3 regions of the Nocardiopsis sp. RV163 genome follow, and region 1 is predicted to be linked to each of the others. Evidence: riboswitches for the same ligand, from Rfam matches in the RefSeq annotation. Region 1 holds a riboswitch; each other region holds the start of a gene.
The links. Region 1 has a riboswitch for thiamine pyrophosphate ahead of thiC (phosphomethylpyrimidine synthase ThiC). Riboswitches for the same ligand answer to the same signal wherever they lie in the genome.
Positions count from the first base shown of each region.

Region 2: another riboswitch for thiamine pyrophosphate. It lies ahead of thiO (glycine oxidase ThiO); the one in region 1 lies ahead of thiC (phosphomethylpyrimidine synthase ThiC).
Region 3: another riboswitch for thiamine pyrophosphate. It lies ahead of thiD (bifunctional hydroxymethylpyrimidine kinase/phosphomethylpyrimidine kinase); the one in region 1 lies ahead of thiC (phosphomethylpyrimidine synthase ThiC).

Region 1 covers NZ_LEKI01000049.1:5,461-8,726, reverse strand. Annotated here, with positions in the region: gene thiC (phosphomethylpyrimidine synthase ThiC) at 73-1,746, opposite strand; TPP riboswitch at 1,740-1,851, opposite strand; gene ABD54_RS11360 (SOS response-associated peptidase) at 2,036-2,887, opposite strand; gene ABD54_RS11355 (DUF3068 domain-containing protein) at 2,995-3,266, opposite strand, start outside.
Region 2 covers NZ_LEKI01000084.1:1,877-5,142, reverse strand. Annotated here, with positions in the region: gene thiS (sulfur carrier protein ThiS) at 1-67, opposite strand, end outside; gene thiO (glycine oxidase ThiO) at 73-1,269, opposite strand; TPP riboswitch at 1,238-1,349, opposite strand; gene ABD54_RS15705 (Rv2175c family DNA-binding protein) at 1,432-1,785, shown strand; gene thiE (thiamine phosphate synthase) at 1,901-2,569, shown strand; gene ABD54_RS15695 (hypothetical protein) at 2,894-3,133, shown strand; gene ABD54_RS15690 (zinc-binding dehydrogenase) at 3,130-3,266, opposite strand, start outside.
Region 3 covers NZ_LEKI01000031.1:32,578-35,843, forward strand. Annotated here, with positions in the region: gene ABD54_RS08470 (DUF368 domain-containing protein) at 1-307, shown strand, start outside; gene ABD54_RS08475 (DedA family protein) at 327-1,022, shown strand; TPP riboswitch at 1,149-1,247, shown strand; gene thiD (bifunctional hydroxymethylpyrimidine kinase/phosphomethylpyrimidine kinase) at 1,235-2,038, shown strand; gene xerC (tyrosine recombinase XerC) at 2,078-3,266, opposite strand, start outside.

The DNA.
Region 1 (3,266 bases):
GAGCACGTGTCTTGGGGCGGTGGGCCCCGAGGGGGCCGGGCCACGCGCGGCCCAGCCCCTGTCCGCGGCCTCCTACTCCGCCAGGGGCAGGTAGACCCGCTTACCCTGCTCGGCGAACTCCGCTGACTTGTCGGCCATGCCCTTCTCGATGGCGGCCACCGTCTCCAGCCCGTTCTCCTCGGCGTACCTGCGCACGTCCTGCGTGATCTTCATGGAGCAGAACTTCGGCCCGCACATGGAGCAGAAGTGCGCGGTCTTGGCCGGTTCGGCGGGCAGTGTCTGGTCGTGGAAGGACTGCGCGGTCTCGGGGTCCAGCGCCAGGTGGAACTGGTCCTGCCAGCGGAACTCGAACCGCGCCTTGGACAGCTCGTCGTCCCACTCCTGCGCCTTGGGGTGGCCCTTGGCCAGGTCGGCGGCGTGCGCGGCGAGCTTGTAGGTGATCACGCCGGTCTTGACGTCGTCCCGGTCGGGCAGCCCCAGGTGCTCCTTGGGGGTCACGTAGCACAGCATCGCCGTACCGAGCCAGCCGATCTGGGCGGCGCCGATCGCGGAGGTGATGTGGTCGTAGCCGGGCGCGACGTCGGTGGCCAGGGGGCCGAGCGTGTAGAACGGCGCCTCGCCGCACAGCTCCTCCTCCAGGCGCACGTTCTCCGCGATCTTGTGCATCGGCACGTGCCCGGGCCCCTCGATCATCACCTGCACGTCGTGCGCGCGGGCGATGTGGGTGAGTTCACCCAGGGTGCGCAGCTCGGCGAACTGGGCCTCGTCGTTGGCGTCGGCGATCGACCCCGGCCGCAGCCCGTCGCCGAGGGAGAAGGTGACGTCGTACTCCCGGAGGATCTCGCACAGCTCCTCGTAGTGGGTGTACAGGAAGCTCTCCCGGTGGTGAGCCAGACACCAGGCCGCCATGATCGAGCCGCCGCGCGAGACGATGCCGGTGACCCGGCGGGCGGTGAGCGGCACGTAGCGCAGCAGCACGCCCGCGTGGACGGTCATGTAGTCCACGCCCTGCTCGCACTGCTCGATGACGGTGTCGCGGTAGACCTCCCAGCTCAGCGCGGCCGGGTCGCCGTTGACCTTCTCCAGGGCCTGGTAGATGGGCACGGTCCCGATCGGGACGGGCGAGTTGCGCAGGATGCGCTCGCGGGTCTCGTGGATGCGCTTGCCGGTGGACAGGTCCATCACGGTGTCGGCCCCCCATCGGGTGGCCCACACCATCTTCTCCACCTCCTCGGGGACGGAGGAGGTGACGGCGGAGTTGCCGATGTTGGCGTTGATCTTGACCAGGAAGTTCTTGCCGATGATCATCGGCTCGGACTCGGGGTGGCACCGGTTGGCGGGGATGACCGCCCGGCCCACGGCCACCTCACGGCGGACGAACTCGGGGTCCACCCCCTCGCGGGCGGCCACGAACCTCATCTCGGCGGTGATGGTCCCGGCCTTGGCGTGGGCGAGCTGGGTGGTCGCGCCGCCGGAGGGGGCGGGCGCGTGGGCCCACTCCGCGCGGGCGGGGGCCAGGCCCCGGTGGACGTCGATGTGCGCGGTGTCGTCGGTGTACGGGCCTGAGGTGTCGTACAGGTCGAAGTGGCTGCCGTTGCCGAGTTCCACCCGGCGCTGCGGGACGCGGAGGGTGTGCCCCTCGGGGGTGGCGACCTCCCGGTAGACCTTGCGTGATCCCATGATGGGACCTGTGGTCACCCGGTGGTCGGCGGTGGAACTGACGTCGCGGCCGTCGAGAGCCGTCATGGCATGCCTCCCTACGTCGGAATTACCCGAACAGGTTCTGCGGTCGGCGACACCGTTGAGTCGCCCTCTCAGCCCGCCATGGCGCGAGCTCCCGCGTTGCGTATGAAGATGTGGGGGCGCCTGGGGCGCCCCGTGCACGCGGGACCGGGGCGGCCCCGGCCCGTGTGGCCCCCGACACTGTATCCGGCCGCGGAGCGGGACTGTCCACCCTCCCCGGGATACAAAAGTGTCTCCCGCACGCCACCCCCGGCGGCGCGGACGGCACGGGTTCGTGCCGTCCTCCCCCGGGTCAGAAGAGCGTCTGCGGCTCGTCTCCCCCGGTGTCGGAGAGCGGTTCGAGCAGGTCGGGGCGGTTGTTCTTGATGCTGTTGACGTCGGTGGAGACCTCGTCCACGTCGAAGCGGTCGGCCGGGGTGTCCTGGAGCAGGTGGGCCAGCTCGTCGGCCCCGGTCGCCGGATCCAGCCAGGCCGCCCAGTCCCCGGGGGGCACGACGACGGGCATGCGCTCGTGGATGTGGGCGAGCTCGGGGGCGGCCTCGGTGGTGACGACGGCGCAGCTCCACACCCACGCGGCGGGGTCGTCCTCGGCCGCCTCCGGGTCGCGCCAGCGCTCGAAGATCCCCGCCAGGGCCAGGGGCCGGTCGTCGGGGTAGTGGATGGAGTAGGGCTTCTTGTCCGCCTTGGCCTTGCGCTTCTTGTGGTGGGGGTCGGTGACCGGCGAGGTGCTGGCCTGCACGGTCCCGTCCCTGCCGATCAGCTGCCACTCGTAGTAGGCGTCGGCGGGCAGCAGGCAGCGGCGGCGCCGGAAGGCCGTGCGGAAGGCGGGCTTGTCGGCGATGGTCTCGCTGCGGGCGTTGATCATCCGGTAGCCGATGTTGCGGTCCTTGGCCCAGGAGGGCACCAGGCCCCAGCGCATGGTGTGCAGGGAGCGGGGCCCCGGCTCCCCCCGGTCCTCGGCCTGCGGGGGCGGGCCGAGGACGGCGTACACCGGCCTGCCCGGCGAGATGTTGTAGTCCGGGTCCAACTCCTCCAGCGGCGGCCACGCCCGCGGATCGGTCTCCTCGGGAAGGGCCTGCTCGGGCAGGCCGAAGGCGAGTTGCAACTGGTGCACGTTCCTGGACTGGGCATAACGACCGCACATGGGTGTGATCCTACGGCCGAAACAGCTCCTTCCCTCCCCGAACACCCGTATCCGCCGGTGTCCCCCGCACCGGAGCACCCGACACGGCCCACCGGTTCCGCCGGGCCTCAGCCAGGCGCCGGTGCGGCGGGCTCCCCCTCCGCGCGGCCGGGGTCCCGCTCCGCGCCCCCGTCCGCGTCCCGGTCCCGCCGCGCCCGGACCAGACCGGCCAGCACGGCCAGGCCGCCGAGCGGTGCCAGCGTCCACGGGGCCCACGAGGAGAGGGCTCGCAGCAGCACCGAGCGCACGCGGGCCTGCTCGGCCCGGGCCGCGACCTGCTGCTCGGCCAGGACCAGCCGCGCGTACAGCAGGGGCGCCTCACCGCTGTCGTTCTGCGGGC
Region 2 (3,266 bases), on a different contig from region 1:
GCACGACCGCTTCCACGTTCGTGTCGTCGGCGAACTCGCGGCGGTCGCCGTTGACGATCAGTTCCACTGCTACTACCTACTTGCGCGTCGTGCCGTGAAACGGCGGGCGTACTCGGGCAGGTCTCCGTCGGTCAGGGCCCGGGCCATGGCCTCACCGGTCACCGGGGTCAGCAGGACCCCGTGCCGGAAGTGCCCGGCGGCCAGGTGCAGTCCCGGGACCCGCGTGGGCCCCAGGAGGGGTTCGTTGTCGGGGGAGCCGGGGCGCAGGCCGACGCAGGTCTCGGTGACCTCCAGCTCACTCACCCCGGGGACGAGTTCGCGCGCGTCCCGCAGTACCTGCCAGAGCCCCCCGACGGTGAGCGAGGTGTCGTGGCCCAGCTCCTCCTGGGTGGCGCCGATGACTACCTCGCCGTCGGCGCGCGGCACCAGGTAGGTCGGGAACCCCCGGACCAGGCCGCGGACGGTCCGGCCCACGAGCGGCGGTTCCCCGTCGGGCACCCGGGCGCGCAGCAACTGCCCCTTGACCGGGCGCAGCGGCGGGACCACGGGTTCGGGGACCGCGACGCCCTCACCCCAGCAGCCCGCGGCCAGTACCACCTGGTGCGCGGGCAGGGTCTGGCCCGCCGCGGCCTCCCCCGCCAGGCGCACGCCCAGCCGGGCGCCCCCGGGGCCGGGGGAGAGTACCTCCCCGACCAGCCCGCGGACCTCGGTGACGCCCGCGCGCCCGCCCGCCGCGGCCAGTGCCCGCAGCAGCCGCCGAGGGTCCACGGAGTGGTCGTCGGGGGCCAGGACGCCGCCGCGCACGGACGGGGCGAGCATGGGCTCCAGGCGGCGGCACTCGCGGCCGGTCAGGCGCTCGGCGGCGACGCCCAGCCTCCGCTGGAGCGCGTGCAGTTCGGTGAGGACGGCCAGGTCGTCGCGGTCGAAGGCGACCAGCAGCGTGCCGGTGGCGCGGTGGCCCACGTCCAGGCCGCTGGCCTCCTCCAGCTCGGAGACGAAGTCCGCGTACATGCGGGCCGAGCGGATGCCCAGTTCCATGAGGGGTTCCTCGCCGAACGCCGCCTCGGTGGCGGGGGTCAGCATGCCCGCGGCCACGGTGGAGGCGGCGCGGGCGGGGTCGGACTCGACCAGGGTGACGCTCAGTCCGCGTTGGGCGGCGCGCCAGGCGGTGACCCGCCCGACGAGGCCGCCGCCGACCACGACGACGCGGTCGCGGTGGGAATCGTCGGAGGTGCGCACGGCTGCGGCTTCCACTCCCTTCGCCGGCATGATCCGGATCAGGTTCGTGCGGTCGGAGGCTCACAGCCCCCCTCTCAGCCGGGTCCCACCCGGCTCCCGCGGGATGTAGGGGTCTGTCCCCATTCTAGGGCCCGTGGCCGACGCGCGCCGTGCCGGGGGGAAGGAGGTGCGCGGATGTGGCAGATTGGTGGTGTGACACAACGCGACATCGACACGCTGATCGGCGACTGGCTGACCCTCAAGGAGGCCGCCGCTCCGCTGGGCGTGAGCCCGAACAGGATCAAGACGCTGATCCGCGAGAACCGCATGATGGGTGTGGTCCGCGACGGCGAACTCTCCATTCCCGCGGCCTTCATCGACGGCGACGACCTGGTCAAGGGGCTGCCGGGGACGCTGCTGCTGCTCACCGACGCGGGCTTCTCCTCCGAGGAGGCCCTGCGCTGGCTGTTCACCCCCGACGACTCCCTGCCGGGCACGCCGATCCAGGCCATGCGCGAGAACCGGGGAACCGAGGTGCGCCGCCGGGCCCAGAGCCTGGCCTTCTGATCCGCGGCCTACGGTCCGCGGACCCGCTCGGGACCCGTCGGGGCCCAAGGGGAGGGGGCGCGCCGTCGAGCCCTCCCCCTTGGGTCCGAACGCGCCAGGGCCTAGGGTGGACCGTGTGAGGACCAGTCACGGAACCAGCCTGCGCAAGCGCCTGGACGCATCGCTTCTGTACCTGTGCACCGACGCCCGCACCGGCCGGGGCGACCTGGCCGAGTTCGCCGACGCGGCCCTTGCCGGGGGAGTGGACATCATCCAGCTCCGGGACAAGGGCCTGGAGGCGCGCGAGGAGATCGCGGCACTGGAGGTGATGAAGGAGGCGTGCGAGCGGTACGGCGCCCTGCTCGCGGTCAACGACCGCGCCGACATCGCCCGCGCCGTGCGCGCCGACGTCCTCCACCTCGGCCAGCGGGACCTGCCCGTGCCCATGGCCCGCGACATCATCGGCGCAGACCCCTTGATCGGCCGCTCCAACAACGACGCCGCCGCCGCGGCCGCCTCCGCCGAGGAGCCCGGCAGCGACTACTTCTGCGTCGGACCGACCTGGGCGACGCCCACCAAACCGGGCCGCCCGGCCGCCGGGCTGGAGCTGGTGGAGGCGGCCGCGGCGCTGGGCACCGACCGCCCCTGGTTCGCCATCGGCGGGATCGACGCCGACAACATCGACCGCGTGCTGGACGCCGGGGCCCGCCGGGTCGTGGTCGTGCGCGCGATCACGGAGGCCGAGGACCCCCGGGCCGCGGCCGCCGCTCTGCGCCGGCGCCTGGCGGCCCGCGCCGGGGGCTGACCGGAGCCCGGGAGGCCAGCGCCGCCCGGTCACCCGGCGGAGGAGCCGTCCCGTCAGCAGCGCCGCCGACGCGCCGAGGCCCGCGCACGGCAGCATCGCGCCCGGGGTCACGTAGTCCACGTACGAGCCGCCGGTCACCCCCTCCACGGCCGAGCCGAAGACGGCGACGAACAGCAGCATCACGGCTACGGGGGCGACGGCGGCGGCGACCATGCCGCCGGCGTTGCGCAGCGCGTGGGTGAGGCTGCGCCGGGTCAGCACGCGTTCGGCGCGCAGGGGGGCGGTCACCGCTCTCCCCCGGACGAGGGGATCCAGGTCCTGACCATGCTGTGGACCTACGTCCGCGCGGAGGCCGGTCTCACCGGGGACCTGGAGCTGGCCCTCGCCCACCGCATCGAGACCCTGGTTCCGGCCGACGCCCACCCGCGCGTACACGCGCTCCTGGCCGACGGCCTGTTCGGGGGCGCCGCCGCGTGCGGAGCCGGGAGCGCGGAGGACGCCGACTTCGACCTGGCCGTCGACCTCGTCCTGGACGGCGTCGCCTCCCGGGCCGCCCGGTCCTAGGGGATCAGCAGGACCTTGCCGAGCACCGTGCGCCCCTCCAGCGCGGCGTGCGCCTCGGCGGCCCGCTCCAACGGCAGGGTCAGGCCCACGTGCGGGGTGATCCTGCCCATGCGGGCCATCTCCAGCACCAGCC
Region 3 (3,266 bases), on a different contig from region 1:
CCTCTCGGTGTTCGCGCTCGGCATGCTCACGGGGCTGTCGCTGTTCGTGAAGCTGCTGCAGCACCTGCTGGAGAACTTCCACCACATGACCCTGGTGGTCCTCACCGGCCTCATGGCCGGTTCGCTGCGTGCCCTGTGGCCCTGGCAGGACGAGGAGCGCACGTTCCTGACCCCCACCGACGTCCCGGTGACGGTCGCCCTGATGGCGGTCGGCTTCGCGATCGTGGCGGCGGCCATCGTCTGGGAGCGCCGCAAGCGTCTCCGGATGGAGGAAGCCGAACTCCACCGGGCTCCCACCCACGTCTGAGAACGGGAACGACAACCGCATGGGAACGAATCTGCTGATGACCGCGGCCTCGACGCCGGACGTCGGCGTCGCCCACGAGTACGAGGGATTCATCGGGTGGGTCCTGAACCTGATGACGACCCTGGGCGAACCCGGTGTCGGCGTGGCGCTGTTCATCGAGACCTTCTTCCCGCCGATGCCCAGTGAGGCGGTCCTGCCCGGCGCCGGGTTCCTGGCCTACGCCGGACACATGAACGTGTGGCTGGCCATCCTGTGGGCGACGATCGGCTGCCTGGTCGGCGCGTGGGGCTTCTACGCGATCGGCGCGCTCCTGGGCCGCGAGCGCACGGCCTGGCTGGTCCAGAAGACCCCGCTGCTGGAGATCGGGGACTTCTACAAGGCCGAGCGCTTCTTCGCCCGCTTCGGCGGCGTCGCGGTGCTGCTGGGCCGGTGCGTGCCCCTGGTCCGCAGCTTCATCTCGGTGCCCGCCGGGATCGAGCGGATGCCCCTGTTCAAGTTCTCGCTGTACACGGTCATCGGCTCCGCGGTGTGGAACACCATCTGGATCGGCCTCGGCTACGTCTTCGGCCCGGCCATCGAGCCCGTTCTGGCCCAGTGGAGCGGCGTGATCAGCAACGTCGTCGTCGTGGTCATCGGCCTGCTGGTGCTGTGGTTCATCCTGGCCCGCGTCTACAAGCGGACCAGGGACCGCCGGGCCGAGGGCACCTCCGCCTGAGCGCCCGCTCCCCGTGAACCCCTCCAGGGGTCCGCCCGCATCCCCGGGCGGACCCCTTCGGCGTTCTGTGGGTATCCTGCCCGGAACGCACCACGAACACATAACGACCGGGGCCGCCGACGCGGCTCCGGAGGCGCGGGGTGCCGGGACGCGTTCCCGGCTGAGAGCACACCCGTCGAACCTGCCCTAGTTAGCACTAGCGAAGGAACGCCATGAGCGCGTACAACATCGTGTCCATCGCCGGCAGCGACCCGAGCGGGGGCGCGGGCGTCCAGGCCGACCTCAAGGCCTTCTCCGCGCACGGGACCTTCGGTATGACGGTGATCACCGCGCTGACCGCCCAGTCCACGCTCGGCGTCACCGGGGTCCACCCGATCCCCGCGCGCTTCGTCGCCCACCAGATGGACACCCTCTTCACCGACGCCGTCGTGCACGCGGTCAAGGTGGGCATGCTGGGCACCTCGGAGGTCACCGAGGCCGTGGCCGAGGCCATCGACCGCCACACTCTGCCGAACGTGGTGGTGGACCCGGTGATGGTCGCCAAGAGCGGGGACCGGCTGCTGGAGGCCTCGGCCGTCGACGCGCTGCGCACCAAGCTCCTGCCCCGCGCGGACCTGGTCACCCCGAACCTGCCCGAGGCCGCGGACCTGCTGGAGGAGCCCGAGGCGACCGACCTGGCGTCGATGCGCGCCCAGGCCTGGCGACTGCTGGATCTGGGCCCGCGGCGGGTCCTGCTCAAGGGCGGCCACCTGCCCGGCGGGCAGAGCGTCGACGTCCTGGTCGCCGTGGACGCCGACCCGGTCGAGTTCCGCGCCCCGAGGGTGGCCACCCGCAACACGCACGGCACCGGGTGCACGCTGTCCTCCTCGATCGCGGCCCTGCTCCCGCAGCGGCCGGACGTGGCCGCCGCGGTGGGCGACGCCAAGGACTACCTGACCGAGGCCATCCGGCGCGCCGAAGAGATCGACGCGGGCGGCGGGCAGGGCCCGGTGCACCACTTCCACGCCTGGTGGTAGGGGCGGCGTCACCGGACCCGTTGACCTGCGGTGCCGTGATCAGCCGGAGTCGTCGGCGCACACAGGGCGCACACTGTGGAGATTCCCGAGCCCGCTGGCGACCGCTTCGCGGGTCCGGTCCTCACTGTCTGGCCACAGCCCGGCGTAGACATCCAGCGTGATGGCGGCCGAGCTGTGGCCCATGCGCGTCTGCACGGTCTTGACCGACTCTCCGTAGCGGATCAGCAGGGAGGCGTAGAAGCGCCGTACCGAGTGCAACCCGGAGCGCTTCGGCATTCCCGCTTTGGCCATCGCCGGGGTGAGGACCCTGTTCCACTCCCAGCGGCGGACGGGGCCACCATTCGGCAGTGTGAAGAGCAGGTGTGCTGTCCGCCGACTCGGCTTGTGCGGATCGGTCCTGTCCTCGACATCCACCGACCCGGCCGGGAAGGCGTCCAAGTGGACGAGCATCATGTCCGCGGTTTCCCGTGTCAGCGGAATGTCCCGGTAACTGGCCGAACTCTTCGGCTGCGCCAGGTAGGCGACGTTGTCCACCGGGGTGACCAGCTGCTGTTCCACGCGCAGCACCAGGCGCTCAGTGTCCAGGTGGTGAAGCTCCAGCCCGAAGAGCTCGCCTTGCCGTAGGCCGCTACCAGCGGCCAGGAGCACGACGGCCTTGAACTGTTCGGGGACGCTGTCCACGACCTCACGCAGGGTCTCCACCGGCATGACGGGCTCGGTCACCTTTCGTTTCTCGGGGAGTCGGATCCCCCGGCAGGGCGTCTTCGCGAGGAGGTCATCACGCACGGCGGCCTCGAAGACCTGGCGGAGAGTGGCGTAGACGCTCTCCACACTGGCCGGTGCCAGGGACTTGCCGAGACGCGTCACCCAGCGCTGCACGTGGGAGGGAAGGACTCTGGACAGGGCACGGTTGCCGAACTCGGGATAGACGTGGTTCTCCAGTTCTCCGATGATCCGGGAGGCTGTCAGCGGCCGGTGCAGGGCGTCCCTCCGCCACTGTTCGGCGAACTCACGGAAGGTGACACGGCCAGCCGCAGGGTCCACATAGGCACCGCGCAGGAGTTCGCCTTCCACCCTCTTCAGATGGCGTTCGGCCTCGGGCTTGGTCTTGAACTTCGGGGACTTCTGCTGTCCCCTGTCGTCCCGGTAGCGGGCAGCCCAGCGCTTACCGCGGCCGTAGGAGGCGGACTTCTCACGTCGAAGCGAGCCGTTCGGGAGCTTGACGGTC